One region of the Brevibacillus sp. BC25 genome, then DNA from elsewhere that is predicted to be linked to it. Evidence: riboswitches for the same ligand, from Rfam matches in the RefSeq annotation. Region 1 holds a riboswitch; each other region holds the start of a gene.
What was found. A riboswitch is a leader RNA that binds a small molecule or an ion and turns the genes downstream of it on or off. The one in region 1 is predicted to bind cobalamin.
Positions count from the first base shown of each region.

Region 1 (10,124 bases):
TGTCGTTTTTAGCGAATCCAAGGCGGCAGATGCCTTCATCAGCATCCATTACAATTCTTCTCCGAAGCCAAATAGCGGGACACTTACGTTTTATTATTCGCAAGACAAAGATGAGCCATTAGCTCGAGCGATTGAGTCTCGCTTGGCAGGTGGCATTGGTTTAAGAAGCAACGGCATTTCATTCGGCAATTATCACGTCCTGCGCGAAAACGATGATCCATCCGTCTTAATTGAGCTTGGCTTCCTATCGAATCCAAAGGATGAAGGTATCGTCCGTACATCGTCCTATCAGGACAAAGCTGCACAGGCGATTACAGAAGCTCTGGCTGATTACTTCGGTCGATAATCGTACGGCTGGACACTGTAGGAGAACAGCTTCCGCTCGAATTTCCCTTTGGCACCAATGATCTGATACCAGGTCTCTCCGATCAACAAGTCGGTTGCGAAATCTTTCTCCAGCAGATTGGTAATCATCTCTATGACCGCTTTCTCATTGTCTTTTTGGATTTTCAACGACAAGGCCAGGACGAAATACGCCTGGTCTTCTTCCATTTCCAACAAATGCAGACGGGCTGTACCACGACGTTTGGCGTTAAAACCATCAATCACATTCGACAGACCTTTTTTTGCCTGTACTTTATACTTTGTCGCTTCCCTCCAAGAGGAAATAACCGCATCGTACAACGAAAACGTCAGGATGAAATGGCTGGCGAAATCCTTCGGGTCAAAAGGCTCCGGTCCCATTTGCTTCTCATCCGCTGGTATGACGACGAATGCTTTGTAGTTGCTAAAAAACGGATCGCTCATGGCAGGTCCTTTCCTTGGATATTATCTGTGTTGGTTAGTATCCACTAGGAAAGCAGGATATTATGTACAAAAACGGTCATAAACGTTCAAAAGACCAAGTCGACATGAAAACCGACTTGGCCTTTTGCTTGCTTTTGTATAGGCATGTTTTTCAACTGAATATCTACTCATTACCGGTGGGTCATCGAGACGCTTCCATGCCCGTGCTCCTCTTCCATGACCTCCATTCCTGCACCATGATTGACGGTCCAGGTGATGACTTGGCTGGAAATGACAACGGCCAAAATGGTATACATCATCTCTTTCATCGGTACGAACCAGAACGACATGCAAAGCACAATGACGTCCAGTAAAAGAAAGACCGTACCAATGGACAATCCCGTGTACTTACTGATCAACAGGGAGAAAATATCGTCTCCACCTGTCGCAGCTCCATAGCGCAGAACCAATCCGGTACCCAGCCCGGTCAATACACCGGACAAGACAGACGCCAGCGGCATCATTCTGCTCATATCCATGACAATCGGTGAAAATCGTTCAAACAAATCGTAAAACCCGGTAAAAGCAAGTGATGCAAAGATCGTGTCCCAAATGAACTGGCGGCCTCTTACTAACCAAGCAACCAAAAACAGTGGGATATCCAGCAAAAGCATCACCATCGCTGGCGACAAGTCAAAGGCGTATTTCGCCAATAACCCCAAGCCAACAAACCCACCTTCAGATAAATGGTTCTGAAAGTTAATGTGATAATACGCAAAAGCAAGTAAACAAGCTCCAAACAAAATCATACTGTAACGCTTAGATAACTGCAGCGCTCTCTTCATCATGGTTTCCTCGCATTTTTGTCGGTTTAGGCACAGACGACCAACCGACTACCGAGGAACATCGCAAGTATAAGTCGCTACTCATACAAAGGGCCTCGCTTTCGTAGTAGATTAGTCGTCTTCAGTGACGATCGACTACTACGAAGCTAGATGTAGGAGAGGTCAAAACGTTTCCAGATCGTCCTATGGGGACGCATGGTATCCTGATCCCTTCCATGGCTTTTCTTGTATTATACCATAAAAAAGGTGAAAAGACGACTCGAAAGCGTCTTTTCACCGAGTTAAAATCGGAAAGCTTGTCCTTTTAGCTCCACCGGAATCCCTGCTGTGACAAGAAAAACTTGATCGGCAACCGCTGCCACGCGTTGATTCATCAAGCCCGCTAAGTCACGGAACTTACGGCCCAACGGATGTTGTGGGACGAGTCCGTCGCCTACTTCGTTTGTCACCAGCAAAACCGTCCCTGGGTAGTCTTTTAGCTTGTTTACCAGCACATCAACCTGCTGGAGCACTTGCTCAAACGGCTGCTCCTCTCCATCATGCAGCAACCAATTGGACACCCAAAGGATCAAGCAATCAACCAAAATCACTGTCTGCTGTTCTTGTATGTCCTTTTGTGCTCCCAGCTTCGCTAGCCACTCTGTCAATGCGTACGGCTCCTCGATCGTTTGCCAAGGAAAGTTGGACTGCAAGCGGCGGTCGCGATGGTGCAAGATCCGCTCTTCCATTTCCTCATCAGTGATTGGTGCGGTCGCGATGTAAACACCCGAGGAGCCCAAATGAGCCGCGTATTTTTCGGCAAACGTGCTTTTTCCGCTGCGTGCTCCGCCTGTAATAAGTACGATCATGCTTCTGTCTCCTTAAACAACCTCTTATACTTGCGATTGCAAAATAATTTGCGGCAAATGATGGACAGGATGCTCCATGACAATCGGTCTGGTTCCGTATACAGCCTCTATTCTGTCGCTTTGCAAGATGTCTTTTGGCGCGCCGACGCTTATCTGCTTTCCTTTATGCAGCATCAAAATACGATCGCAGTATAGGGAGGCCAGATTCAGATCGTGCAGCACAGCAATGACCGTCACCTGCGTCGTTTTTTGCCATTTTCGCACGATGTCCATGAGTTGAATCTGGTACCCGATATCGAGGTAAGTCGTGGGTTCATCGAGCAACAGCACCTGAGGTCTTTGGATCAATGCCTTCCCCAAAGCTACGCGCTGCTTTTCCCCACCACTCAACTGATCCAGTGTGCGCTCTTCCAAATGGTCAAGACCGAGCATCTGTACGATTTCATCAATGAGCGATGCGACATCCTGCTTCTCTTCCCCTAGCCAATTTTGGTAAGGAAAGCGACCCATCTCCAACACCTCTCGGACACGAAAACCGACTGGCGGCAGACCCTCTTGCTCCAAAACAGCCAGTATTTTGGCAAGCTCTTTGCGTGGATATGAATGAAGCTTTTTCTCTTGAAGCAAAATGTCTCCTGCATCTGCCTTGATGACGCCTGAAATCATTTTCAGCAAGGTGGATTTACCGCTTCCATTCGGTCCGATGATGCCAAAAAATTCTCCCTTGTCCACGCAAAAATCGATGCCGTGCAAAACAGGCGTATCTTGATACGATTTTTGCAAGTTGCGCACATTGATCATTGCTTACGTTACCTCTTCCTAAAGCGTTTATTTTGCTTCAATAAATAGGCGAAAAACGGTGCTCCCAGAAATGCTGTCACGACACCCAGCGGGATTTCCGTTGGACTCAGCAGCATTCTGGCAAGAGTGTCGGCCCACAGCACATAAATACCACCACAGATCGCAGCCATCGGAAGTAAAATACGATGGTCAGGACCAACCAGCATTCGGACGAGATGCGGTACCACCAGGCCAACAAACCCGATAATTCCCGCGATAGAAACCGCCGCTGCAGTCAGGAGAGTCGAGACGACCAGAACCACCAGCTTCGTGCGATCCACATGCACGCCGAGATGCGCAGCCTGCCGCTCCCCCAACGCAAATAGGTTTAAGGAACGCGCATAGCTAATGAGCACCATGCCTCCGATGATCAAGTACGGAATCAAGACGTACGTAAAGGCCCAGCCGCGAAATGACAGGCTGCCCATAAGCCAGAACACGATCTCATTAACCGTCTGGTCAGATAGCGACACCATAAAGGAAACGAGGGAGCCGAGAAAAGCCTGCACCACTACCCCAGACAAAATCAGGGTCTCCGTTTGCAGCTTTCCTTGCGTGTTCGCGAGTCCAAGTACGATCCATAAACTGAGCAGTCCCGTAAGAAAAGCGACGACAGGCGTGCTCCATGCACCCAAAAAGGTGATTTGCAAGCCAAAAAGGATCAAGAAGGCTGCTCCGACAGCAGAACCGGATGCCACGCCCATCGTAAACGGATCGGCGAGCGGATTGCGCAAAACTCCCTGAAAGCCCGCTCCCGCAAGTGACAAGCAGGCCCCAATCAAGACAGCCAATACAACGCGTGGAAAACGAACTTTCATGACAATTTGCTCAGATGACTCCGGCCACGTTACGGTGATCCACTCAGACAAGCCCGGGATTTGATGGAGCAGGATGAGCCATACTTGCGAGATCGGGAGGTGTGCCGCCCCCATCGAGATGCTGATGACTATTGATGCCAGAAGGACGAGACCGCTGACTCCTCCCCATATGAACAATCGTTTCTTCATTTTATTTCACCAAGTCAGGGTAAATCGCCTTGGCTACTTCGATCAAGCCTTGTGTAATACGCGGACCAGGACGGGACAAAATATTTTGGTCCATGCCAAAGATTTGTTTTTCACGAATTGCCTTCATTTTATCCCAGCCATTACGCTTGGCGATCATATCCTCCAGCTTGACGCCAGTCTTTTCATCGGTAATTCCGCTCGCATACAAAATGACGTCTGGATCGTTTTGCAAAATCTTTTCTTCACTGATCGGATTCCATCCCTCGGTGTCGGAGGCAATGTTTGTCGCCCCAGCCAGTGTGATGAGTTCGTCCATGAATTCGCCTTTTCCGACTGTCCACCCTGGGGAAAATTCCAGGTATACCTTTTTCTTCTCTTCCGGTTTTACATTTTTCACTGCTTCTTGAACGTACGCGATATCCTTCTTCATTTGCGCGACGACTTTTTCGGCTTGCTCCTGTGTGTTGGTGATAACGCCCATCGCCAAAACATTGTTTAGGATGTCGTCCATCTTTGTCGGATGGGTAATATAGACTGGCATTCCGAGAGATTTGAGCTTGTCAGCCACTGGCTTTTCCATCGAAATCCCACCAACGACCATATCCGGCGTTTGAGCGAGAATCGCTTCTTCATTTGGTTTGACGACTCCGCCAATTTTCGGCTTTGCCTTCGCCGCATCTGGATAATCATCATAGTCTGAGACAGCTACGATCCGATCTTCCAAGCCTAATGCGAACAAAATCTCTGTCTCGGCAGGTGATGTCGAGACGATTCGCTCAGGAGCTTTTGCAAAGATTACTTCTTTTCCTGTCGCATCCGTAACTGTCAACGGATACGTTGTTTGTTTTGCAGGCTGCTTGGCCGCATTCTCTTGTGGTGCTGTCTGCGGTGCACTTGTTTGTCCACCTGGTGCTGGCTGACTGTTATCGTTACCCGCACAACCCGCGAGGCTCGCCGCAACTAGTAGTGGGATCATGAATCGCAATGAACGTTTCATATGTAGAACTTCCTTTCTGCATGTCTGATTGACTGTACCTTCCAATAAAAAAATCGACCCTTGCTTCCATTCGGAAATCAAAGGGTCGGCACCTCAGGGCAAACAGACAGGATGGTCTGCTTCCTGAAATAGGCCGATCCTTTCCGCGAAGGCAACAGGCACTAAAACAAACAGGCAGGTCTCCTGGCTTACGGCTGAGGAACGAGCCGATTTACAGTGGCGGGACCGCGTCGGATTTTCACCGACTTCCCTTTTCACCCGATCTTTTTGTTAAAAAGACGAGGCACCTATTTGTTGTTACGTTTGAAATTGTCACAGTCCATGACTCATCCTACATCATAGCATTCCTTGGATGAAAAAAGAATGACAAACACATAAGCCAATACTTTCTTGCCTCCTAAAAATGAAAAACGCCTGAACAAAAAGTTCAGGCATATGTAAAGCTTTTTGGAGGCTATTACCCTCGTTTGTGCAAATAATCTAGAATGCCCATCGAGCATACTTGTAAATCGAGCTTGAGTACCTCGAAAACTTCGTGGTCACCACTGATGCCTTGTGACCGTAGATGATCCGAGACTCGTTCAAATAACTTACGAGACAGTTCGTCATAGGTTTGCCCAGCAGCAATCGTTGATTCTCCTTCCGCCACAAACACGGGGAGCCACTCACGTATTTGGCGGTACACGTCGTCTACCTGCTCTGACATCCCAAAATGACCAAAGTAAATCCGACTAAGCTTCCGCGCTTCAAAACGACTTAGAGACGCTAACATGGCATCCGGGTCAAACTGATTCGGCGAAGTAGATGGCAGCACGAGGTGTATGCCATCCTTTTTAAGCTGTGGATAGAGTACCCCTGCGGTATCACCTGTGAACATGCCACGGCTTACTGGATCGTAGATGCTAAAGTGATGATTGGCATGCCCTGGCGAATCCAGAAACTCCAACACGCAATTCTCTCCGATCTTTAGTGTATCCCCATCCCCGCGAATCAAAATCCGCTCCTCGAGAACCGCCTCAATCGGATCAAACAATCGATCAAAATCATCATGATACACCGCTCTCGCCCCTGCGATCAGTCGGCTCGGATCTACGAGATGACGTGCACCTTTCGGGTGGACGACAACCTTTGCGTTCGGACAATCTTTCAGAAATAGTCCTACTCCTCCTGCATGATCCAAGTGAATATGCGTCACGATGATGTATTTTACTTGTTCCGGCGTATAGCCGAGCTTGGCAAGACCGGCCTTGATGTATGGGACGGAGGGGCTTGGCCCTGTTTCGACCAATGTGAGTTCCTCTTCCGCGATCACATATGTCCCCGTGCGTTCCGCCCAGCCCATATCGAAACCGTCTATTAAATGGATGCGTTCCCCTAAGTAAATTGGCTGTGATGATTGCATGTAAATGCTCCTCCTTTTCAAAGGTCATTTTGTAGCGCGAATATTTACACTTTATCACCTATTTTGGACTACTGGGAAAAACAACACAAATTCTTCATATTTTTATCGTAATATGAGGGGAGCAAAAACAATTCCATTACCTGGAGGGGTGCAAAATGGGTCAGCTTTTTTCTGAGTTAAGACCTGAGCATGAGAAGTTTATCAAGAAGCAACGGATGTTCTTTGTTGCCTCTGCTCCTTTGGATACAGATGGTCACGTGAATCTTTCACCGAAAGGGTACGATTCTTTTCGCATCATATCGCCTACGGAGGTCGCCTATTTAGACCTGACTGGAAGCGGAAATGAAACCAGTGCACATCTACAGGAAAATGGCAGGATTACTCTCATGTTTTGTGCATTTGAGGGCCCCCCTCTCATCATGCGCCTATTCGGCAAAGGAACGGTTATTCTCCCAGATTCACCTCGGTGGGATGAGCTCGTAAAAGACTTCCCGCTTCTGCCCGGTGCTCGTCAAATCATTACCGTAAACGTACAGGAAGTTAAGACTTCTTGCGGCTGGGCTATCCCCTTCTATTCCTACTCAAAAGAACGCGACACCCTTCAGAAATGGACTTTGGCTAAAGACGAGGAGGAACTGCTTGATTATCAAAAGGAAAACAACGTAGTAAGCATGGATGGATTGCCAACACCCTTGGGACAAAAGCTTTTTCCCGCAGTAGGTGGGGATAACTAAGCGTAAACGCAAAGAAGCTGCCTTGCTCGCAGCTTCTTTTTTTGAAACCTCTTTATTTGCTCGTATAAATGACCACTGCATCTCGGAGAAACTCGGCAACACCAGGCTGCTCCTTGTCATAGTAAGCTGTGAAGCGCGGGTCATCGACATACATCTGGGCCACACCTGCGTGCGCTTCCTTACTGTAGCTGTCCCAATAAAAGCTCAGCCATTGACGGTGAAGATCAGCTGCTTTTTGCGCCAATTCATGAGCAGGATCACCTGTCGAAAAAGCCTGCGCCAACGTCTCGTGCAGCTCTGCGTTTAATTTCTCCAGCCCGGCATACTGTTCTTCTGACATGCCTTTGACCTTCTGATTCGATTTTTCGATTTGGTCATTTCCGTATTTCGCTCGAATTTCTGCCCCGTACTTCTCTTCATTCTCATCAATCATTTTTTGTTTGAAGCCTTCGAATTTTTGTTTGTCACTCATCGTTTTGGTCCCCTCTCTTTGTGCTAATGTCAAATCGACATTGGCGATTAACGCATCCAATTGCGCACGCCTTTCCAGGAGCTTCTCGCGGTGCTCCAGCAGTGCCCGTTCAGCATCAAAGGTTGGTGAATCCAGGATCTCCTTGATCTCCTCCAAGCTCACCCCCAGCTCGCGGTAAAAAAGGATTTGCTGCAATCGATCCACCTCTTGCTGTCCGTAAATGCGATACCCTGAAGAATTGATTCTCGCCGGCTTGAGAAGATCAATTTCATCGTAGTATCGGAGCGTCCGGGTGCTGACACCCGCCAGGAGTCCTAGCTTTTGCACCGTATATTCCATGTTCATTCCTCCTGACAAATTGATCGTACACATTTACGGACCGTCAATGTCAAACACAAATTCCTAAAAAATTGGCGTTACTCTATTTTTATTATTTGTTAAAATATAGGAAGGACATTACAAAGGGGGTTATGCGATGCTCTATGTCATCGGCTTTATTGTAGCCATACTTGGTGCTGGCTGGGGATTGACAGGGCTGCTCAGTCTCAAAGCCAGAGACAAACATGCCATCACCCATTACTCTGACGATGCTTACGCCCAGCAAACCTTGTTCCAAATGCACAACAACCCTACCCAAGGAATGTAAAAACAAAAAAATGGCTGCCAGCATCGTGTGCATGGCAGCCACTTTTCTTTTTTACAGAGCTTGGAACGTATCAGTCAATACCGGTACGATTTGCTTTTTACGGGAGACAACGCCCTTCAGAACGGCTTTGTTGTCTACCAATGTTACTTGGTACGCTTTTTCTACTGCTTGCGTTGCGCTACCAAGAGCGATCGCAACAGAATCGTTGTTCAAGATATCCGTTACAACAAACACGAACAAGTCCAGACCTTTTTCAGCGATGTTTGCATTCATAGCCGCTTCCAGTTCGCCTTGGCTTGCGAGTACATCATTTACATCCACTGCATTTACTTGTGCGATTTCTACTTTCGCATTGCCCATTTGGAACTCTTTTGCATCCAATGTGAGCAGTTGTGCGATTGTTTTGTCGCTCAGGTCTGCGCCTGCTTTGAGCATTTCCAGACCGTATACTTGCAAATCAACACCCGCGATTTCAGCCAGCTCATGAGCAGCAGCTACATCTTGCTCTGTGCATGTTGGAGATTTCAACAGTAATGTATCAGAAATGATCGCGGAAAGCATCAAGCCCGCCATCTCTTTTGGAATGTCTACGCCGTTTTCTTTGTACATTTTCTTCAAAATGGTTGTCGTGCATCCAACTGGCTCTGCACGGAAGTAGAGAGGATTGCTCGTCTCAAAGTTCGCAATACGGTGATGGTCGATCACTTCTACCACTTGCACTTGCTCAATGTCATTCGCGCTTTGTTGGCGCTCGTTGTGGTCTACTAGGATGACTTCATTTACTTCATTCGCCACTGTTTCTACGAGGCGCGGCTCTTTTACTTGGAAGTAATTCAACACAAATGCTGTTTCACTGCTGATTACACCCAGGCGTACAGGCTCTACATTCGCGCCCAGTTTTGTTTTCAAGTCAGCGTACACAAGTGCTGAACAAATGGAATCTGTGTCTGGATTTTTATGACCGAAGATTAATTTTTTTTCCATCATCCATACTCCTTAATCGTAATTTGGCGTCAAAATTATACCATAGCTTAGAGGATATGCCCAAGATACATTATAGGTTCAAATTGGATCGTTGGAAATAAGGTTTTGAAGATCATCCGGAAAAAAATGGGAGGCGAAGTGAAATGAGAGTGGCAGCTTTGTATGACATTCACGGGAATGTACCTGCTCTACATGCAACATTAGCAGAACTCGAAGTTGTGAAGCCTGATCTTATTGTCATCGGGGGTGATATGATCTCAGGCCCGATACCCGTCCAAACACTTGAAATACTCTTCCAATTGGATACACCGGTGCAATTCATCCGTGGTAATGGTGATCGTGAAGTCGTCCTCACTTTTGACGGTGAGGCTCAGGCCTTGGAAATGTCCGATTCTGTGCGAGAAATCACGTCATGGGTTGCGGAGCAATTGAGCCGCTCTCATCGTGACTTTCTGTCGCAACTCCCTCTTACGTACACGTTAACACGAGAGAATGATGAGGACGTACTATTCTGCCACGCCATTCCCACCAATGATGAAGATATTTTCACTCCCCTTACATCG
Region 1 covers NZ_AKIX01000009.1:33,290-43,413, reverse strand. Annotated here, with positions in the region: gene PMI05_RS01755 (N-acetylmuramoyl-L-alanine amidase) at 1-346, shown strand, start outside; gene PMI05_RS01750 (hypothetical protein) at 331-807, opposite strand; gene PMI05_RS01745 (YitT family protein) at 978-1,634, opposite strand; gene cobU (bifunctional adenosylcobinamide kinase/adenosylcobinamide-phosphate guanylyltransferase) at 1,913-2,479, opposite strand; gene PMI05_RS01735 (heme ABC transporter ATP-binding protein) at 2,504-3,280, opposite strand; gene PMI05_RS01730 (iron ABC transporter permease) at 3,289-4,326, opposite strand; gene PMI05_RS01725 (ABC transporter substrate-binding protein) at 4,328-5,323, opposite strand; cobalamin riboswitch at 5,479-5,629, opposite strand; gene PMI05_RS01720 (MBL fold metallo-hydrolase) at 5,781-6,725, opposite strand; gene PMI05_RS01715 (pyridoxamine 5'-phosphate oxidase family protein) at 6,881-7,459, shown strand; gene PMI05_RS01710 (MerR family transcriptional regulator) at 7,512-8,270, opposite strand; gene PMI05_RS30920 (hypothetical protein) at 8,407-8,577, shown strand; gene PMI05_RS01705 (manganese-dependent inorganic pyrophosphatase) at 8,629-9,561, opposite strand; gene PMI05_RS01700 (metallophosphoesterase) at 9,705-10,124, shown strand, end outside.

Region 2 (10,124 bases), on a different contig from region 1:
CGCGAACCACATTATCAAATCTGTGGAAGCAGTCGATCCTACCACTGTAAAATTCACCTTGACTCGTCCATTGGCTCCATTCCTTGCTAACCTTGCGATGTCTCCTTTCGCGATTGGTTCTCCTGAAGCATTGAAAAAGGATGTTAAGAAATTCAATGAGCACCCAATCGGTACAGGGCCTTTCAAATTCGTAGAGTGGAAGCGCAACGACACGATCACGCTCGAGAAAAACCCTGATTACTGGAACCAAGGATATCCGAAGCTGGATAAATTGGTATTTAAGGTCATTCCGGAAAATACGGCACGTCTGACTGCTTTGGCATCTGGTGAGATCGACATGATGGATGGTCTGAACACAGATGATATCCCAGCAGTCAAAGACAACAAAGACCTGCAACTCTTCCTGCGTCCTACTAATAACATTGGGTACATTGGCTTTAACGTAGAGAAGAAGCCACTCGACAATCCAAAAGTTCGTGAAGCCATTGCTTATGCAATTAACAAACCTGAAATCGTAACAGCCTTCTTCGATGGGGTTGGAGAACCAGCAGTCAACCCAATGCCAAAAACCATGTGGGGACATAACAACGATATTAAAGATCGTGAGTTCAACCTCGATAAAGCGAAACAATTGCTGGCGGAAGCAGGACATCCAAACGGTTTCAAAATCAAGTTCTGGGCAATGCCAGTTCCACGTCCGTACATGCCAGAAGGTGTGAAGATTGCAGAAGCAATCCAGCAAGACCTGAAGAAAATCGGGATTGATGCTGAGATCGTGACGATGGAATGGGCAACGTACTTGGAAAAGACTCGTTTGGGTGAACAAGAAATGTTCATGCTTGGTTGGACAGGTGACAATGGTGACCCTGACAACTTCTTGGCTGTTTTGCTCGACAAAAACAGCATTGGCAGCAACAACTATACACGCTGGGCAAACGACGAAGCTTCTCAATTGATGATGAAAGCTCAGTCCACTCCAGTGCAAGCAGAGCGTGAAAAAATGTACAAACAAGTACAAGAGATCATTTTCAAAGACGTGCCAATGGTTCCGCTGGCACACTCTACACCAGCATTGGCAGGAAAAGCGAATATCGTAGATTACAACCCGCATCCAAAAGGGACTGAAAGTTTGGAAAAGGTAGATTTCAAGTAAGCTGATTCATAGTAAAAGGGTAAGAGGAGTGCATACCTCTTCTTACCCTCCTTTCATTATCTAGCGATTATTTTATGCAGGAAGGCGAGGAGATGGCATTGCTAGCTTACAGCATTCGAAGAATTTTAATGCTCATTCCTGTCTTAGTGGGCATGTCAATCATCGTTTTTTCCATTATTCGTGCCATCCCTGGTGATCCGGCTTTGACGATTTTGGGAGAAAAGGCAACACCACAAGCGATTGCAGACATACGAGAAGCATTGGGATTGAATAATCCGTGGTACATACAGTATTTCGATTATATGAAAAATATTTTGAGCGGAAATCTTGGGGAATCATTGCAAACGAATGCGCCGATTTCAGATGAAATCATGCCTTATTTGGCGGCGACGACTGAACTTACAATTGTGAGCATGCTGATTGCGGTGTTTATCGGTGTAAATGCAGGGATTCTTTCTGCGTGGAAGCAAAACTCCTGGTTTGACTACAGTGCGATGTTGATCGCCTTGGTTGGTGTATCCATGCCAATTTTTTGGCTAGGTTTGATGGAGCAGTGGGTGTTTGCCCAAGAACTGAAATGGCTGCCATCAGTTGGTCGCGACAATTCGCGTAATCCCGTAGAGGCCATTACGCACTTTTATATACTGGATACGATGATCGCTGGTCAGTGGGATCAGCTATGGGAAGTCATCAAGCATTTGATCCTGCCAGGAATCGCGTTAGGTACGATTCCAATGGCGATTATTGCGCGCATCACTCGTTCGAGCATGCTGGAAGTCATGCGTGCCGACTATGTCAGAACCGCTCGTGCAAAAGGTCTGACACAGTTTTGGGTCGTGTACAAGCATGCGCTGAAAAATGCGATGATCCCTGTCTTGACGGTAATTGGTTTGCAAACCGGATTGCTGTTGGGTGGAGCCGTTTTGACAGAGACGATCTTCGGATGGCCAGGTGTCGGTCGTTATATTGTGACCGCCATTGGAAACCGTGACTATCCGGTTATCCAATCCGGTATCCTTGTGATCGCGACGATTTTCGTCCTGATCAACCTCTTGGTCGACCTTCTGTACGCCTATATCGATCCACGCATCAAATATCGCTAAGGAGGGACGAAGAGAGATGGCACAACCACAATTACAACCACAAGCACAGGTAGTACCTTTAAAAGTGAAGCAAGAAGAAGTAGTCTCTCCTTGGAAGGATGCATGGAGGACGCTACGAAAAAACAAGCTGGCGCTGGTGGGCTTCGGGATTATTTTGTTTTTCATTGTTGTGGCGGTTTTAGCTCCATGGATCGCTCCGTATCCGTACGACGAAGGCCAGCTCGTAATGAAAAACAAGCCACCTTCCGAAGAGCATTGGTTTGGAACAGATTACAATGGGCGCGATGTGTTTAGTCGCGTTATTTATGGGGCACAAATCTCCTTGTGGGTAGGGACGTTCTCCGTCATTGGCTCCGTTCTCGCAGGGACCTTGCTCGGTCTTTTGGCAGGATATTATGGCAGATGGATCGATACGATCATTTCGCGTCTCTTTGATATTATGCTTGCCTTTCCGAGTATTCTTTTGGCGATTGCCGTTGTTGCCATCTTGGGGCCTTCTTTGCAAAACGCCTTGATTGCGATTGCGATTATTAACATTCCGACATTTGGTCGCTTGGTACGTGCCCGCGTATTGAGCTTGAAGGAAGAAGAATTCGTCATGGCCGCACGGGCAATCGGGATGAAAAATTCCCGGATTATCATGCAGCATATTTTGCCGAACAGCCTTGCACCAATCATTGTGACTGGGACGATGGGGATCGCCACAGCGATTATCGAAGCAGCTGCACTTGGCTTTCTCGGACTGGGAGCACAAGCGCCAGAACCGGAATGGGGAAAAATGCTTGCTGATTCACGTCAGTACATTCAGAAAGCACCATGGACTGTTATTTTTCCGGGGCTCTCTATCATGCTGACAGTTCTCGGCTTTAACTTAATCGGGGACGGCTTGCGCGATGCACTAGACCCGCGGATGAAGAGCTAGTCCAATCGCAAAAAGACAGAAGGGGGTGGAGGTGCCCGGCCTTCTGTCTTTTCTTGTTTTACCCTTCTTCTATGAAGGTGCGGCACAACTGATTGAAAGCAGGAGCAGCTTTTGTGATGACCTGATGCTTCACGTTAGGAATCATCTCGAGTTTTGCTTTTGGTAATTTCATGGTAAGCATCTGCGCATAATGGTGCATCCGTTGATCTTGTTCGCCATAGGCAAGTAAAATCGGGAGCTGGATGTTGCCCAGACGCTCCGTACATCGATAATGATGTCCGGCAGCGTAAAGGTATTTCAGGTTAGTGGGATCAGTTTTGGAGGCGTGAGCCGTCCATTTTTCACGCATTTCTGGGTCATTGACATGTGAGGAAGCAATCGAACGGGCAAGAAGAGGAACTCCGTGAAGCATCGACAACGCCTGCCCCATCCAAAACCGTCCATGTAAATACAGGTCATTCACTTCGGAAAAACCGCTCACGAGTATACCGCCTTGTGCATGATCAGGAAATCGAAGACAATATTCAAGGGCGATAGAAGCACCTTGGGAGTACCCCAAAATAAAGGGACGTTCAATGCCGAGCGACGGGATCAGCTTATGGAGCTGTTCTGCCAGCTCACCAATGGAAAAGGGCTTCTCCATCGGTGAACTGTCGCCGTGTCCGGGCAAATCAGGGACAATGAGCTGATATGTATCTGCGAGTGTTTGCTGATAAACAAAATTGAGAGAGCCGATACATGGCGCATGGATACACAATAACGGCTTGCCTTTTCCCGATATGTGAAAAGCAAACTGCTTGCCATCCTGATGAACGAGTATTTGTTCCATTTTCGTTTTCACCCCACCCTTAGGTTGTCCGATACGATGTAGATTTTTCAATTGAAGTCTTCTTTTTTTGATGGGGAAGTGGTATTCTCGCAATAGAATAATTGGTGAAAGCAGGGTGAAGAAGTTGTTTCAAGAGCGCATTTCGAAGCTCCACACGTTTTTGACAGAGCAAGAGCTGAACGCGGTGTTGATTACCTCTCCCAAGCACGTCTACTATTTGACCGGATTTTTTACAGACCCGCATGAACGTTTTATGGGTCTCGTTATTCCTGCTGAGGGCAAACCTTCTTTAATTGTACCTGCTCTTGATCGTGAGGCAGCGGCAGAGGCTTCGTTCGTTCAAGATATCCATACACATACGGATATCCAAAACCCGTATGAAATCCTCAAGCAAGTATTGCCAGCGAACTTGACGAAGCTCGGTATTGAGAAAAGTCATATGACTGTCGAGCGCTATGAAGCACTTGGACAAGTTGTTCTGGCGTCGAGCTATGTGGACGTGGAAGAGCCACTTCGTGAAATGCGTTTGATCAAATCCGCGGATGAAGTGGATCGTCTGAAGCATGCTGTTCAGTTGGTCGAAGATTCCTTGCGGGAGACCCTGAAAAAAGTCAAGACAGGTATGACCGAGACGGAAATCGTAGCTGAGCTGGAATTCCAGATGAAGCGCTTGGGTGCGGAAGGTCCATCCTTTACATCCATGGTATTGGCAGGGGAGAAGTCGGCACTGCCACACGGGAAACCAGGAACGCGCCAGGTCCAAGAAGGCGACTTGCTTTTGTTTGATATCGGGGTAGCAGCGAACGGATATGTATCCGATATTACTCGTACCTTTGCTGTAGGAGAGATCAGTGCCCAGCTACAAGAAATTTACGAGACGGTATTGGCTGCCAACGAAGCGGCAATTGCTGAGATTCGTCCGGGTGTGACCTTTGCGCATTTGGATAAAACTGCTCGCGATGTCATCACTGCAAAAGGCTACGGAGAATACTTCATGCACCGTCTGGGGCATGGACTTGGGATGGATGTACATGAATATCCATCTGTTCACAGCCAGAACCAAGAAGTGCTTCGTCCAGGGATGGTCTTTACGATCGAGCCAGGCATCTATCTGCCAGGTGTAGGCGGAGTGCGGATTGAAGACGATGTATTGGTTACGGAAACGGGCGTTGAAATTCTCACGCAGTTCCCGAAAAAACTGACTTCTATCAACTAATGAATAAATCGTAAAAATTGAATACGTATCGAATGGTGCTGGATGGCATATGCCGTCAGCTTAAAAGGGAAGTCCGGTGAGAAGCCGGCGCGGTCCCGCCACTGTAACGAGGAGCGCCTAGCGTGTAGCCACTGTTTTTTGCGAGACGAAAAATGGGAAGGTAGCTGGGTGTGTTGATCCGTAAGCCAGGAGACCTGCCATGCGATCATTTACAATCGACCCACGAGGATGGGGCAGATGTGGAAGCAGTCTATGAAAGGGCACTTTGTGCCTGCTTATAGCTACATCTACGTTTGTCATGCACCTCCCGATTGAAATGGGGGGTGCTTTTTTTGTAGAGGATTTCGTTCAACCCATCATATACATACAGAAAAGGGGATTTCAGGTGTTTAAGGCAAACAAATCACATACAGTAATGAAAGGACTAGCTTTCGGTATCATGACAGCTGCCATGCTTTTGGTTTCGGCATGCGGCTCCACTACGACAACACAAGCTCCAGCCAAAATAGAACAAACAGCTGCTCCAGCAGCAGAAGGCAAGCCAGTAACACTCACCAATAATGGTATCGAAATGACCTATCCAACAGCACCTGAGCGTGCCGTGACATTGAACCAACACGTCACCGAAATTATGCTGACATTGGGCCTTGCTGATAAAATGGTCGGAACCGCTTACCTAGACGATGAAATCCTTCCAGAGTTAAAAGCAGATTACGACAAGATTCCGGTACTGTCTGATAAGTATCCAACCAAAGAAGTGTTGATGGCAGCGAACCCAGACTTCGTGTACGCCGGATGGAAAAGTGGATTCGGAGAAAAAGGTGTAGGATCGATGCAGGATTTGGAAAAGCTCGGCATCAAATCTTACCTGCAAGCGTCATCTAGCATTCCTGGACCGACAATCGACGATGTGTTTGCAGACATTACGAATATTGGACGCATTTTCCGTGTGGAAGACAAAGCCAATGATTTGATCAACAAAATGAAGAGTGAAATGGACCAAACGCTTAGTAAAATTGGCAAGGTGGACGAGCCACTTAAGGTGTTCGTGTACGACAACGGGGAAGATAAACCATTCACAGCAGCCAACAACTACATGACGTCCTTAATCAAGACTGCTGGCGGTAAGAACATTTTTGATGACATTCAAAAGGGTTGGGCAGAGGTTAGTTGGGAACAAGTAGTGAGTCGCAATCCAGACGTAATTATTATCGTAGACTACGGTGATAGAACCGTTGAGCAAAAACGTAATTTTCTTTTGTCCAAAAAAGAACTGGCGGATATCCCGGCGATTAAAAATCAACAACTAATGGTATTGCCATTGTCTGCGGCTTCTGAAGGCGTTCGAGCACCGATTGCGCTGAAAATTTTGGCGGAAGGACTCTACCCGGATAAATTCAAATAAAGTACGCCCCTTTTAAGGGAGGGAATAGCACTGCAACAGATCAAGTTACCTTATATCATCATTACTCTACTGGTCGGACTCTTCCTCTCCATTACGTTCGCAGTTACCTTGGGATCAGTGGAGATTAAGCCGACAACGGTATGGAAAATCGCCTTATCAAAAATTCCGATGTTGACCCAGTGGATTGAGGTGGATTGGTCCAAAGGGGAGCAAACGATTATTTGGGATATTCGCTTTCCGCGTGTACTTTTGGGGGCGATCGTCGGCGCAGGTCTGTCTGTCGTGGGAGTAGCGATCCAGTCGTTGGTTCGCAACTCCCTGGCTGACCCGTATGTGTTAGGAGTATCTTCAGGTGCTTCGGTTGGAGCTACCTCGGTGATTATATTCGGAGCATTCAGCATGTACGGGCAGTATGCGCTATCTTTTGGCGCTTTTACAGGCTCCCTTGTGTCAATCATTCTTATTTTTACGCTATCCCGTATTGGAGGACAAAACTCGACGGTACGCCTGCTTATGGCTGGAATTGCGATATCTGCGATCTTGTCGGCCATTACCAGTCTCCTTGTTTTTTCAGCGCCGAATGAGCATGGAATTGGGACGGTCCTGTTTTGGTTAAGTGGTAGTTTGGCAGGCGGGAAATGGGAGTACCTGACGATCCCTACATTGATTGTCGTCATCTGTCTCATCATTTTAATGGCCCAATACCGCTCGCTCAATGCGATGCTGATGGGCGAGGAGTCAGCTGGGACATTGGGGGTTAATACGGTACAATTCCGCAAGCTTCTCCTGGTGATCACTGCACTGCTCACGGGGGTGATCGTGTCCATTGCGGGATCAATCGGTTTTGTTGGATTAATGATGCCCCACATCGTCCGTGTGATGGTCGGATCAGATCACAGACGTGTCCTGCCTGTCAGCGCTTTGTTTGGCGCGATATTTCTCATCTGGGTTGATGTAGTCGCCAGGCTCGCATTTGCACCGGAAGAGCTGCCGATTGGTATTTTGACAGCGCTGTGTGGAGGTCCATTCTTTATCTGGTTGATGTTGCGGAGTTCTTATTCCTTTGGAGGTAGCGGACGATGAATTTGTTGGTCGAGAATATATCGGTCGAACTGGAGAAAAAGGGAATCCTTCGAAACGTCAGTCTGGAGGTACGCTCCGGAGAGTTTGTGGGGCTGATCGGGCCGAATGGCAGCGGGAAGTCCACGTTGCTAAAAAGCATTTATCGCGTATTGAAGCCACGTTTGGGATGGATCTCACTTGATGGCGATGACGTGTATAAGTTAACCTCACGTCAAAACGCTCAGCGCATGGCGGCAGTACGGCAGGAGACCTCTGTTGAATTCGATTTTTCGGTAACCGAAATCGTGAATATGGGACGTGCTCCGCATAAACGGCTGTTTCAGTCCGATAACGCAGAAGACGTTCGAATTTGTGAAGAAGCACTTCAGCGGGTAGGGATGCATACATACGCTGATCGCAGTTTTTTCAGTTTATCGGGTGGGGAGAAACAGCGAGTACTGATTGCCAGAGCTTTGGTGCAGCAAGCCCAGTTTCTTGTCCTTGATGAACCGACGAATCATTTGGATGTTCGATACCAGTTGCAGGTGATGGATCTGGTCAAAAATCTTGGGATTACGGTCTTGTCCTCGTTGCATGATCTCAATATCGCAGCGATGTACTGTGATCGGCTGTACGTGATCTGTGAGGGGGAAATCGTTACATCGGGGACGCCAGAGGAAGTCTTGACACCCAATCTGATACGGGATGTTTTCGGAGTAGAGACAGAAGTGACGACGCATCCCATTACAGGCAAAAAACATGTGTATTTCTACTCGGAAGCGATCCGTGTGAAGCCATCTATCCAGAAGGTAATGAGTGGGGTCAACTGATAGGGTCGAGTTGAGTATCTTTGATTTTCATAAGAGGGGATGCCTAGTCGGCGTCCTTTTTTGTTAAGCGGACGGCATAAGGTTTTCAAATAATTTTTTATCATACAAAAAATTGTTGAAGATGAATTTGCAGAATAGTATGTTTAAAGAAAGGTATGCAATTGATGATGAGGTGATGGCCTTATGTCCAAAGTGGAACAACGATTAAAAGAGTTAGGGTATGAGTTGCCGCCAGTTCCTCCAACCATGGCGAATTATGTGTCATGTGTACAGACTGGCAATGTCATTTATACATCTGGTGCGGGGTGCTACGTAAATGGGAGCCCGATGTATCTGGGTAGGCTGGGAGCGGATGTGACGATCGAGCAGGGCTATGAGGCTGCAAAGGTCACGGTTCTTAATCTGCTAGCAATTTTGAAAAGCGAGATTGGTGATTTGGATCGAATCACACGGATTGTCAAGCTGTTCGCACTCGTCAGCAGCGCCCCTGATTTCTACGAGCAGCCGCGAGTGATTAATGGGGCTTCTGATTTTCTCATCGAAATTTTTGGTGAAGTGGGCAAGCATGCGAGAGCAGCAGCTGGGACATCTGTTCTTCCGTTTAACAACCCAATCGAAATTGAGATGATTGTGGAAGTGAACGAGGGGTAATATGAAAAACGTACATCCGATATTAGCAAGCTACATTCCGGTAGTAGAGGGACTGGCACGTACATTTGGCGAGCATTGTGAAGTGGTGTTACATGATCTGACAGGCGATATTTCCTCATCGATCATTGCTATTTCCAACGGCCATGTCAGTGGCAGGAAGATCGGTTCACCGGTAACGAATCTGGCACTGCAAGCTTTATGTACGGCGAAGGTCAGTGAAGAAGCTTTTGACCTCAACTACCGCAACGATACCATCAAAGGTAAACAGATCAAATCGAGCTCCATTTACATCAAGGATGAACAAGGAGAAGTCATTGGCAGTCTGTGCATCAATCTTGATATTACTCATCTCGCAATGGCGCAATCATTCATCGAATCGATGATGGTGATCCAAGACAAGCGTGAGGCAGAAAAAGCGGAAGAGAGCTTCGCTCCGACTGTCGGGACTTTAATGGAGCAAATGATAGAGGACTGCCTGAAACGGACAGGCAAACCAATCGCCCTGATGCAAAAAGAAGAGAAAATTCAATTTATCCACCAGCTGGATGAAATGGGTCTCTTTTTGATCAAAGGAGCCGTGCAATACGTCGCGGATTTGTTGGATATATCCAAATTCACGGTTTACAACTATCTCGATAAGAAAAATCCATAGAACAAGATGGGAGATGACCCGTATGACGGAAGTAACGAGAGAACAGGCGCGCAAATTTCATGACGGTGCTCACGTTCTAGATGGGCATTTTGATCTGCTGATGGATGTGGAGATTCAGCGTGGATACGGTCGAACCAAAATGATCGAGACGGAGTATTTGCCACGGTTCCAGAAGGGTGGCGTGCATTCCATCGTGGCAGCCGTGTTCGTAGAGGATGCGTTTGTACCAGAGATGAGTCTGCGCAAGGCGCTCAACCAGATCAGCGCTCTGCACGCAGAGGTGGCAGAGTCTCCCGAGCAT
Region 2 covers NZ_AKIX01000110.1:73,689-83,812, reverse strand. Annotated here, with positions in the region: gene PMI05_RS24550 (ABC transporter substrate-binding protein) at 1-1,153, shown strand, start outside; gene PMI05_RS24545 (ABC transporter permease) at 1,246-2,256, shown strand; gene PMI05_RS24540 (ABC transporter permease) at 2,273-3,178, shown strand; gene PMI05_RS24535 (alpha/beta fold hydrolase) at 3,237-4,007, opposite strand; gene PMI05_RS24530 (Xaa-Pro peptidase family protein) at 4,132-5,223, shown strand; cobalamin riboswitch at 5,240-5,440, shown strand; gene PMI05_RS24525 (ABC transporter substrate-binding protein) at 5,609-6,628, shown strand; gene PMI05_RS24520 (iron ABC transporter permease) at 6,698-7,711, shown strand; gene PMI05_RS24515 (ABC transporter ATP-binding protein) at 7,708-8,520, shown strand; gene PMI05_RS24510 (RidA family protein) at 8,704-9,171, shown strand; gene PMI05_RS24505 (transcriptional regulator) at 9,173-9,823, shown strand; gene PMI05_RS24500 (dipeptidase) at 9,846-10,124, shown strand, end outside.
Region 2: another riboswitch for cobalamin. It lies ahead of PMI05_RS24525 (ABC transporter substrate-binding protein); the one in region 1 lies ahead of PMI05_RS01725 (ABC transporter substrate-binding protein).

Region 3 (10,124 bases), on a different contig from region 1:
ATTTGCTCGGCTACCTGTTCTTCAGAGTTTTTCCGTACGAAAGCAGGCGTAACCGTACTCATCATTTCACGAACGAACCCCTTTAGTCGAACATTGACCTGATAACGAGGATGGTCCCCGGTGGTTATCGGAGTGATGTCCAATTTGACATGCTCAATGCGCATTGTTGCTTTGGGAATGTTGTTTTGTCTCACAATGAGGCCAGCAAATTTCGTGTCACTATTCATCCACCGAATCCCCATTAAATCACGATTGGGGAAGTAACGCTGCCAATTTCCACGATGTATGGCGTGGATGCCATCGATGGAGAGACGAGAAATATAACGGTTATTTTCTTTCCACGAACGCTCGTACAGCGTGATGTTTGGCAATAACACGGTGTTTGATGGCTCCCAATAGTTCGAGATAAACCGAAAAAATTGGATCGGCTCGATAAACGAACGCTGCTCGTAAACATCTCTTGGCTGATGCAAGAGAGAGTCCAATGGAGAAAATCCGACCAAAGAATGAGCGCTTAATACTTTGTCAATCGGCTCCCGCGTTCCGAATACCCATTTGGTGTAACGAATCAAACCGTATCGATTCATAATATCATGGGAGGTAGTAACGCCCTTTTGCAAGAGACGCTCATGAAATACGAGGGAGGATACAAAGCCTAGAAACACGGGTACCTGTGCGTTTTTTTGCAGGTTATCAAAGGCAGACTGTAGCGTTTTCCCTTTTCCGATCGAAATGGTCGCAGGTGGTGCTTGAAGGGTGGTTGATGACTCCTGCTTGGCGACGGTAGACAAATCGGTGGATTGGGCGTATAAAACATATTCATTGTTGACGTAATCAATGCCAATTGCAGATAAGTAGCGAAGGTCCTGAATCGATTTCTGGTCCCAGCAGCCGCTAAGAAGAGTCGTTGCCAACAGCAGCATAGCAGAAGCAATCCGCATGCACTTCATTTATGATCGCCACCCGATCTCGTCCGAAAAAAACTGGTCATGGTCTTGAACAAGACAATGAACAGTGTGGACAAGGAGTTGGATGAACCCATCAAAATATACGATCTGCCAAAGGAGGTCAAGGTAGACAAGTAGTATACGATGGCAATCATCCCGAGGATAAAGCCATACATGCCGATGGTTGCGGAAAGGAAGAAAACAGCGAAACGGGCCACGGTAACGGCTCCGCTTAATGCCTGGTTGACCAGTGTGAAGGAGGCAACGACTGTAAGGGAGCCGATAAAAAGCATCGAGGGCGATGTCAGTCCTGCACGAATGGAAGCATCCCCGATGATCAGTGCTCCGACTAATGCCAGTGTCTGCCCGACGTTTTTGGGCAAACGGGCACCTGCCTCACGCAGAAATTCAAAGATAAACAAGATGATAAAAAGCTCCATCGGCGCGGAAAACGGCAGCCCTTTTCGGCCTTGTGTAACGGTAGCGAGCAATTGAAAAGGGTATTGCTCTATATTATAGGCGGACAGGGCAATCCAGAAGCCAGGCAAAAAGATCGCGATCCAAAATCCACCCAGGCGCAGCATGCGTTCCAGCCATACATAAGTAACCGGATACTGATCATCTTCGGGAGATTTGATGAGTTCGAGCAAGGTAACAGGGGCCACGATTGCCAAGGGTGAGCCGTCTATCAACACGATCACTTTACCTTGCAGCAGCATGTAAATCGCAAAGTCAGGACGTCCCGTATAATCAACTAACGGAAACAGCGAACGAGTGTTGTCACTGAGTAATTTTTCCAGGATAGCGCTATTCAAGATTTTTTTTGACCTACAATTGAGGAGCCTCTCGCGCATCATCTCCACGAGATCCGAAGATACCCCATCCGTGATATACATCATCGCAACTCTTGTACGCGAGCGCGTTCCGAGAATAAAAGGCTCATAGGCCAGGGTAATGGTTCGCATACGCTTGCGAATGAGAGCCACATTCGTGGAAAGATCCTCGACGAAGCCGTCGCGGGGACCTTTGATCGATATCTCTGTATTGGCTTCCTCAGGGCCACGCTCCGGCCGATTGGAGATATCCCAGGCGAATGGCGGGGAGTCTCCAATGAAAATCAGCAAATCTCCTGCAAACAGTCGCTCAACCCACAACTCTGGATTCGTGAAGAGCGGAAAAAGAGGCAGGGAACGCAAATCACCAATAGCCAGAAATCGCTCCAATTGCGGCAAGGCCGTATCTTGTAATTGACGAACGTCTGCAAGTCCTTCGCAATAAAGCATCAATACAGGCTGGTCCTCAGATGTGACCGTGCGCAAAAAAACGACGTCCGCACAATGCGCGAATTTTTCCCGCAGTTCCTCTTCAAGGGTCATAAGGGGCCCCCTCCTGTCTGGATGGTTTGCGCAGGGATATCAGGATGAGCGCGAGTGAGACAACAACCATGATGACGAAGTAAAGTGGGTAGTATACACGCGATAAGAAGGCTACGAATTGCATGTCGCTGTAAGGGAGGCTGGTGAGGGCAATCATGCTTCCGCCGAAAAACAGCATCATGAATTTGCGTTGCTTTCGGGTTCGTATCGTGATCAAATCTCCTAAAAGAATCAGGCAAAGCGTTATTCGAATAAAAGCACCAGAAAGCCACTGAAAAATCGAGAAAAACTCCATGTTCTCGATGTCTTTTCCGATCGTGAGTAGCCGCCATTGTTCAAATGCAGGAAAACGTTGACGAGAGGACTCCACAGGTCCAAATTCTGCAATTGCCCCTGTCAGTGGGCTGAGTGTCAACAGCAGCGTGATACCGAGCATGACAAAAAAGTGTACGAGTCGAAACGGCTTTCGTACGTGATGCTGGAGCAACAGGAGCAGAAACAGCTCGGTGAAACCGCCGCCAACGTAAAGCATCCCATGTAGCAGCGGACGAAAACCGTTCTGGAAAAGCGGGAGCAAAAGACTATAATCCTTTTTGGGAATATTGCCAAAAGCAACGAAAAATCCGAGCAACACGACTATGGGGAGCAAGACGCCTGCGGTGATTCCAACGGAGGTCATACCTCCAATAGAAGCGAGTACACATAGCCCAATCAAGGCTAAAGCGGTCACCCACTCGGGTGTTCGAGGCAAGTAGTTTACGGTTGTCCAAGTTTGCGTATCGATCAGATTCGTTAGCGCCATAAGATACAGGCAAATCATGATTGGAACGAGCAAGAGATTGCTGACGATTTTTCCTGACCGTTGTGAAATCCATTCATACAAAGACTGTTGATCCAAACTTCGATTAATCACAAACAGCAGATACGCCCAGAAGGAAAAGGGGATACCAGCAAGCAACACGCTCAACCAAGCATCTCTTCCGGCTTTACTCAATAAGAGGGGGATGACGGTTACGTGGTTCGTAATGCCGATCGTCAGCATCATCACCATAATGGCTTGACCAATCCCGATTTTTCCGTCCACTTTCATGAAAGACTTATCCCCCTGTGCGTGGTGGTGCTGTTAGGATTTGCCTGCTTGCTTGGAAATATGTATCAGGTATAAAGGTTACATCCGTCCGAAAAAGTATGGTATTCTACTATGAGGTAAAAAGGTAGAAACAGAGTAAGGAGTGCAGCCGATGTATCAGCTCATAAGAAATTATCTGTTCCAGCAAGATGCGGAAGAGATTCATGAAAAGACAATTGGTGCCTTAAGGCTGGTGGAGGATTCTGCTCCAGGCAAAAGCATCCTGAAGATGATCTATCAGGTAAAAGACCAGCGGTTGGAGAATAAGCTGTGGGGAATGACGTTTCCGAATCCAGTCGGACTTGCAGCCGGTTTTGATAAAAATGCAGAAGTCTATCATGCGTTGGGTGCTCTTGGTTTTGGATTTGTGGAAATCGGGACGTTGACGCCGCAGGGGCAGCCAGGCAATCCGAAGCCGCGTTTGTTCCGATTGCCGGAACATCAAGCTGTCATTAACCGGATGGGCTTCAACAATCACGGTGCGTATTTGGCTTCCCAGCATTTGGTCGGTTACGCATACTCAGATGTTCCGATTGGGATTAACATTGGGAAAAACAAAGTAACGCCGAATGAAGAGGCGGCCATCGACTATATCAAATGTATGGACATGCTCTATGCATACGGTCACTATTTCGTCATTAACATCAGCTCTCCGAATACCCCGAATCTGCGTGACTTGCAGGAAACAGAGAGCTTGCGTCATTTGGTGCGTGCAGTAAGGGAAAAGGCGACCGAAATGGAAGCGCGTGCCATCAAGAAAAAACCGATATTGCTGAAAGTAGCACCAGACATGTCGGATGAGCACATGCGTGATGTTGTTCACGCTGCTGTTGAAGAAGGCATTTCCGGAATTATCGCTACCAATACGACACTGTCACGCGAGGCGGTTTCCGGACATCGATTTGCCGAGGAAGCTGGTGGCTTGAGCGGAAGACCTCTTACGGAGCGTTCCGCTGCTTGGGTGAAGGAGATTTATCAAGAAGTAGGAGACAAGGTACCAATCATCGGTGTCGGAGGTATTTATAACGGCGAAGACGCCTACGCGAAAATCCGAGCAGGAGCCAGTCTCGTTCAGGTGTATACGGGGATGATTTATCAGGGCCCAGGTATCGCCAAACAAATTAACAAAAAGCTGCTCAAGCTCATGCAGCGCGATGGTTTTAAACATATTAGTGAAGTAATTGGCGTAGACGCAAAAGAATAGATAGAACAAGTACGCATAGGTAGATGGCTCCGTTTGTAGTGGGTCATCGACTTATGCGTTTTTGCTTATATTCTTCCGATTTATGTAGTGATCCGGTATAATGATGTGGACAAACATGAATTGTCTGTCAATTTCATATTGTCGGCGTTAGGTGCCTTTATGTGACGCATAAAGGGTAACAGGGAATCGGGTGAAAGTCCCGAGCGGTCCCGCCACTGTAACCAGGGAGCTCTCTTTGAGAAGGAAACCACTCATTTTCGTATGGGGAAGGACAAAGAGCGCATAGATCTGGAAGCCAGGAGACCTACCTAGTAGCCACACCCACAGAACCTTCGCGGAAAGGAGCGGTGAATACGAGGCAATGAGGCTGTATAGTCAGTCTGTTGTTTTGTGTGCACATCTCGTCCATTGATGGATGGGATTTTTTTGTTTGTAGGCAAAGAACAAAAGTCAGTGAAGGAGGAATGAACATGAATCGATCTCGTCTCGTATCGACTTGTCTGATGATCGCGGGCTTTGTCCTGTATTTTTTGCTCAATGAACCAGAGACAGGACATGCGATGCACATCATGGAAGGGTATTTGCCATTATCCTGGGCCTTATTTTGGTGGGCTGTCTTCTTGCCATTTTTTATTCTTGGGATTCGCTCGATTAACAAGATTGTAAAAGAACATCCCGAAATGAAGCTCCTTATTGGCGTTGCTGGAGCGTTTGCGTTTGTTTTATCTGCATTGAAAATCCCTTCGGTTACAGGTAGCAGCTCTCACCCGACTGGGACGGGGCTTGGCGCCATTATGTTTGGGCCTTTTGCGATGTCTGTGTTAGGGAGCATGGTGCTCTTGTTTCAAGCCTTGCTTTTGGCACATGGAGGTTTGACTACACTAGGGGCAAATGCTGTATCCATGGCTGTAGTAGGACCACTGGTGGCATACGGAATCTATCGGATGATCATGAAGGTCAACGGAAGCCAACGTCTGGCTGTTTTTGCGGCGGCTGCTTTGGCTGACCTCGCTACCTATGTGGTGACTTCGATTCAACTGGCACTCGCATTTCCAGCTGAATCTGGTGGAGTGTTGGCCTCGTTTGCCAAATTTGCAGGAATTTTTGCATTCACGCAAGTACCGCTCGCAATCAGTGAAGGTCTGTTGACCGTCCTCGTTTGGAACTGGTTGTTATCTTACAACGCAAAAGAGCTTACACAGCTTCGTTTGCTCAAACGGGAGGAATCGCTGTGAAAAAAGGATGGAACTGGCTTTTACTCTTGGGGGTAATCGTACTCGCGATTGTCCCGCTGTTGCTGGTGCAGGATTCGGAATTTGGCGGCGCAGACGGCGTGGCAGAGGAAGCGATCAAGGAAATTGCTCCGAACTACGAGCCGTGGTTTCAACCGCTGATAGAACCACCAGGGGGAGAGACGGAGAGTCTATTGTTTGCGGTGCAGGCGGCGTTGGGAGCGGGAGTGGTTGGCTACGCTGTAGGCTTGTACAAAGGTCGGTTGGATAAACGGAAAAAATGAACGGGCTGCAACCTGATTCTCTCTCTTATCAAAACAGGCTGAAACGTCTGCCGCCAGCTCATAAGCTATTGCTGGCGAGTGCATTGTTACTACTCGTCTTGGTGGGACATGTATGGATGCAGATGGCCGTCGTTGTTTGGATGACGGTATGGGTAGTGGTGTATGCCCGTATTCCTGTCCGTATCTATTGTGCCTTTATGATCGTGTCGCTCTCGTTTTTCGTGTCGGGGCTCCCTGCCCTATTGGTAGAAGGGGCGAGAGCAGGAGAAGTACACGTCCAGGTCGTGGCAGCATGGGAGTTGGGTTCGTATGTGCTCTATGTGCCTATGTCATCATTTGGTAAAGTTTGGGTTTTGTTTTGGCGTACCATGGCGAGCTTATCTTGCTTTGCTTTCATTTTGTTTACCGTGCCGTTTGCTGAAACCTTGCAGGTACTTCGCCGGCTTCGTATGCCTGTCCTTGTGACTGACTTATTAATGATCATGTATCGGTTTATTTTTGTGTTGGTAACGATTTCTCACCAGCTATGGATTGCCCAACGTTCTCGGGGAGGTCACCGCGGCTTCCGCGCGACGCTTCGAGATGCAGGGGTTCTCGTTGCGCAATTGTTTGTCAGAGCAATGCGCAAATACGAAGCTTTGCACAAAGGAATGGCGGCTAGAGGCTTCGGGGAGAGCATGCAGGTGCTCTCGTTTCATACACATGCTCGTTCGCGACGCTATGAGTGGGAGTCAATCGTAGGCTGTATGCTGCTGGTACTGCTTGAGTGGTGGACAGGAGGTTGGTGGTTATGACATCAAGGTTGTTGGAGTTCATCGATTTGCAGTACACGTATTCGGGAGGGCGGGGACCCGTCCTGTCAGGGCTGTCCTTATGGATTCCAGAGGGAAAAAAATGTGTCCTTTTGGGACGAAATGGCTGTGGGAAGTCGACCTTGTTCTTGCATGGAAACGGGATCATCGAGCCACAGCAGGGACAGGTGCTGTGGAAGGGGAAACCGCTTGTATACAAACGAGCCGCACTGCAAGAGATGACGCAAAAGGTAGGCTTGGTCTTTCAAGATCCCGAGCATCAGCTGATCGCAAGCACGGTCGCGGAAGATATATCCTACGGTTTATGCAATCAGAAGCTGCCTGAGGACGTAATCCGGGCAAAGGTAGAAAAGGTGCTGGATGCATTCGGATTGAGAGAGCTGGCAGAAGCTCCGATTCATCATTTGAGCCTGGGACAAAAACGACGTCTGGCACTCGCGGGGGTCATGGTCATGGAGCCCGAGCTTTTGCTATTGGACGAGCCTACTGCGTATCTGGATCGCTATCAGACAAAAAATTTGCTGCGGGAGCTCGATACCATTCACCGGCAAGGAACGACTGTTTTGATGGCGACACATGATATGGATATTGCCTTTGAATGGGCAGAATGGATTTGCATCATGGATGAAGGCAGGCTTGTGTTCGCGGGAGATCCGCAGGAGGCATTGGAAAATAGAACTATGCTGGAGAGTCTTCATCTGGGTATGCCGTTGCTCGTTGATGTGTGGGAGGCACTGCCTGAGCAGTGGAAGCGGGAACTTGGCGGAAATATTCCCCGTTCGGTCGACGAGCTGCGAAAAATGCTCAGTGTTCAGCGGGTTTGGTGAATGGAGTGGGCGCTTTCGGGTAAGCTAACCCCAAAAAGCCATGGAGGTACACAGTATGGAACAAGACTCTATCACGAGCACATCGGTCCCGAATCATCAGGAAAAAGGAATCTCTCGCCATGTAAAGGATGAACTGATGTATCAAGTATTGGAGAAAGAGATGACTACCGACGAGCAGGAAAAGAAGCTAAAAGATGATTATTTAAAAGGAAAGGCGTAAATTTGCGCCAAAAAGCCCTTCTCGCCACATAAAGGCATGAAGGGCTTTTTTACATGGGATGGTTTAAGTAATATTCACGGTAGAGCAAATCTTGACCGCGGGTAAGAAGATTTGTGCGAATTTTGTAGGGATATGTCCATTCATCACGAATAACGTAAAGAAGGCACTTACTTACAATGGGAGAAGTGATGAGGTTGTGATTTCAACTTTGAATAAGACGCTATGTGTTCAGCAACTCGTAGAAAAATTAAGAGACAAGCAGCTTCTTCATGTACCAATCGCTGATCTTCGAGAATCCAATAAAGTGTTGTATGAATACGTCAATCAGCTCAATGACTCGATTGCGATCATTCCGACCACGATTAATTCTGTTATTACAGGCGTCATCCGTTTCCAGGAAGGGTACTTTATTACCTTGGGCATGCTCATTTGGAAAGACGCCAACAAAAAAGGGGCGTTCAAGGAAGGGACGTTTCTTTTTTACAAGCATGACGCTCATGATTCGATTGAGGATTGCGTCCATATTACCAATTCCATCGAAAATCACAATCTGATGGAAAGTTTGTTCTTTGCGTGCTGCGAGAGCAAGGATGGAGATTCCGTACTTTCCTATTCGCATATCGAGCATGCGATTACATACGGAGAGCTGTATCGTGATATGAAGTCCAAAATCAAAAAAGGGTTTGCGTAGTTTTTTGTTAGTAGAGCAACTTTACATGCCAAGTTTCGGATGATATACTACTGAAAATTTATCAAATATTCCAATTGAAGAGGAGTTTTCCTACTTGATGATCAAAAAGTAACGTCTTGCCATTCACCAGTTGGCCCGACCCCCTCCATGTAAATGGTTTTGTCTACCCACAAATAAAAACCACTTACAACAATATGGAGGAATATCACGATGAGTAAACCTGAAATGAATGTTGCCTTAGTAGTCGGTCCGGATACGGACCTGGATAGCCAAGCAATCCGAAATACACTTGAGTATTTTGGAGCTCGAGTCTTTACGTACTGGATTGGTCGACCAAGCGATTTGATCGATGTATTGAATGGCAGCGACCTATACCCAAATACCGACATGATTATTCTGAATTTCCATGGCGATGAGGGAAGCCTCATCATGCCAGAACTGGGCGAGGACGTTTATGAGGAAGGAGAACCAAAGGGTGATTTTGGTCCTGACGAGGTAAGGCGTTTTGCCAAGCTGGATGGAAAAATCGTGTTAGGTAACGGATGCTCGCTTGGTGATCCCGAATTAGCGAAGGCCTTTCTGGACAGTGGTTGCCAGACGTATATCGGGCCAGAGGATTACCCAGACGGAAATTCTGCGCTGATGTTCGCACTGCGCTTTTTCTACGAGGTAATTCAAAACAAGAAAAGCGTGGAAGAAGCTTTTCGAATCGCAAAAGCAACTGATGAAGAAACCGAGATGTATCAGCTTTATGTAAAAGAGTAATTACAACGCAAAGGGAGCCTTGAACTAGGCTCTTTTTGCATTCTTATGCCTGAAAAGTCGTACATGTGTTATTCGTATTTGTCGAGAATTGTCAGGTTGTTATTCTTGTTGGTAGTCATATTTTGGATTATGGTAGGAGAGATTTATTTCAATTTAGGGGGAATTTCTTTGAAAAAAATGGCTTTTTTCATAGTGGCTTTCGCCATCATGTTGGTTGGATGTAGCTCCGGGCAATCAACGGATACGGTAGCACCTGTTCCAACAACGCCAGCTGACACGGCTCCAGCTGAAGGAACCGCGCCAGCTACACCAGCACAAGAAGCGACTGCTCCTGCAGTGACAGAGAAAGCAACGATCACGAAGAGTGAATTTGAACAGATTGAAAATGGGATGAGCTTGGAGGAAGTAAAAAAAATAGTGGGCGGAGAAGGCGAACTGCTTGCTGAGGTTGGGAAAAAGGGAGAGGAAGGACACACGATCGTCTACATGTATAAGGGAGAAGGGGCGATTGGGGCAAATGCGAATTTTTCTTTCCAAGGCGGGGTTCTGCAAGTAAAATCGCAAATCGGACTTCAATAGCATGAAAAAGGGCGCAGGCAAATGCTTGCGTCCTTTTTGCTTAGTAGGTCATGGTACA
Region 3 covers NZ_AKIX01000025.1:16,234-26,357, reverse strand. Annotated here, with positions in the region: gene PMI05_RS05680 (Ger(x)C family spore germination protein) at 1-950, opposite strand, end outside; gene PMI05_RS05675 (spore germination protein) at 947-2,323, opposite strand; gene PMI05_RS05670 (endospore germination permease) at 2,313-3,413, opposite strand; gene PMI05_RS05665 (quinone-dependent dihydroorotate dehydrogenase) at 3,565-4,656, shown strand; cobalamin riboswitch at 4,789-4,983, shown strand; gene PMI05_RS05660 (energy-coupling factor ABC transporter permease) at 5,127-5,891, shown strand; gene PMI05_RS05655 (energy-coupling factor ABC transporter substrate-binding protein) at 5,888-6,172, shown strand; gene cbiQ (cobalt ECF transporter T component CbiQ) at 6,169-6,966, shown strand; gene PMI05_RS05645 (energy-coupling factor ABC transporter ATP-binding protein) at 6,963-7,811, shown strand; gene PMI05_RS30975 (hypothetical protein) at 7,867-8,031, shown strand; gene PMI05_RS05640 (hypothetical protein) at 8,228-8,722, shown strand; gene PMI05_RS05635 (hypothetical protein) at 8,933-9,487, shown strand; gene PMI05_RS05630 (hypothetical protein) at 9,665-10,066, shown strand; gene yjcZ (sporulation protein YjcZ) at 10,088-10,124, shown strand, end outside.
Region 3: another riboswitch for cobalamin. It lies ahead of PMI05_RS05660 (energy-coupling factor ABC transporter permease); the one in region 1 lies ahead of PMI05_RS01725 (ABC transporter substrate-binding protein).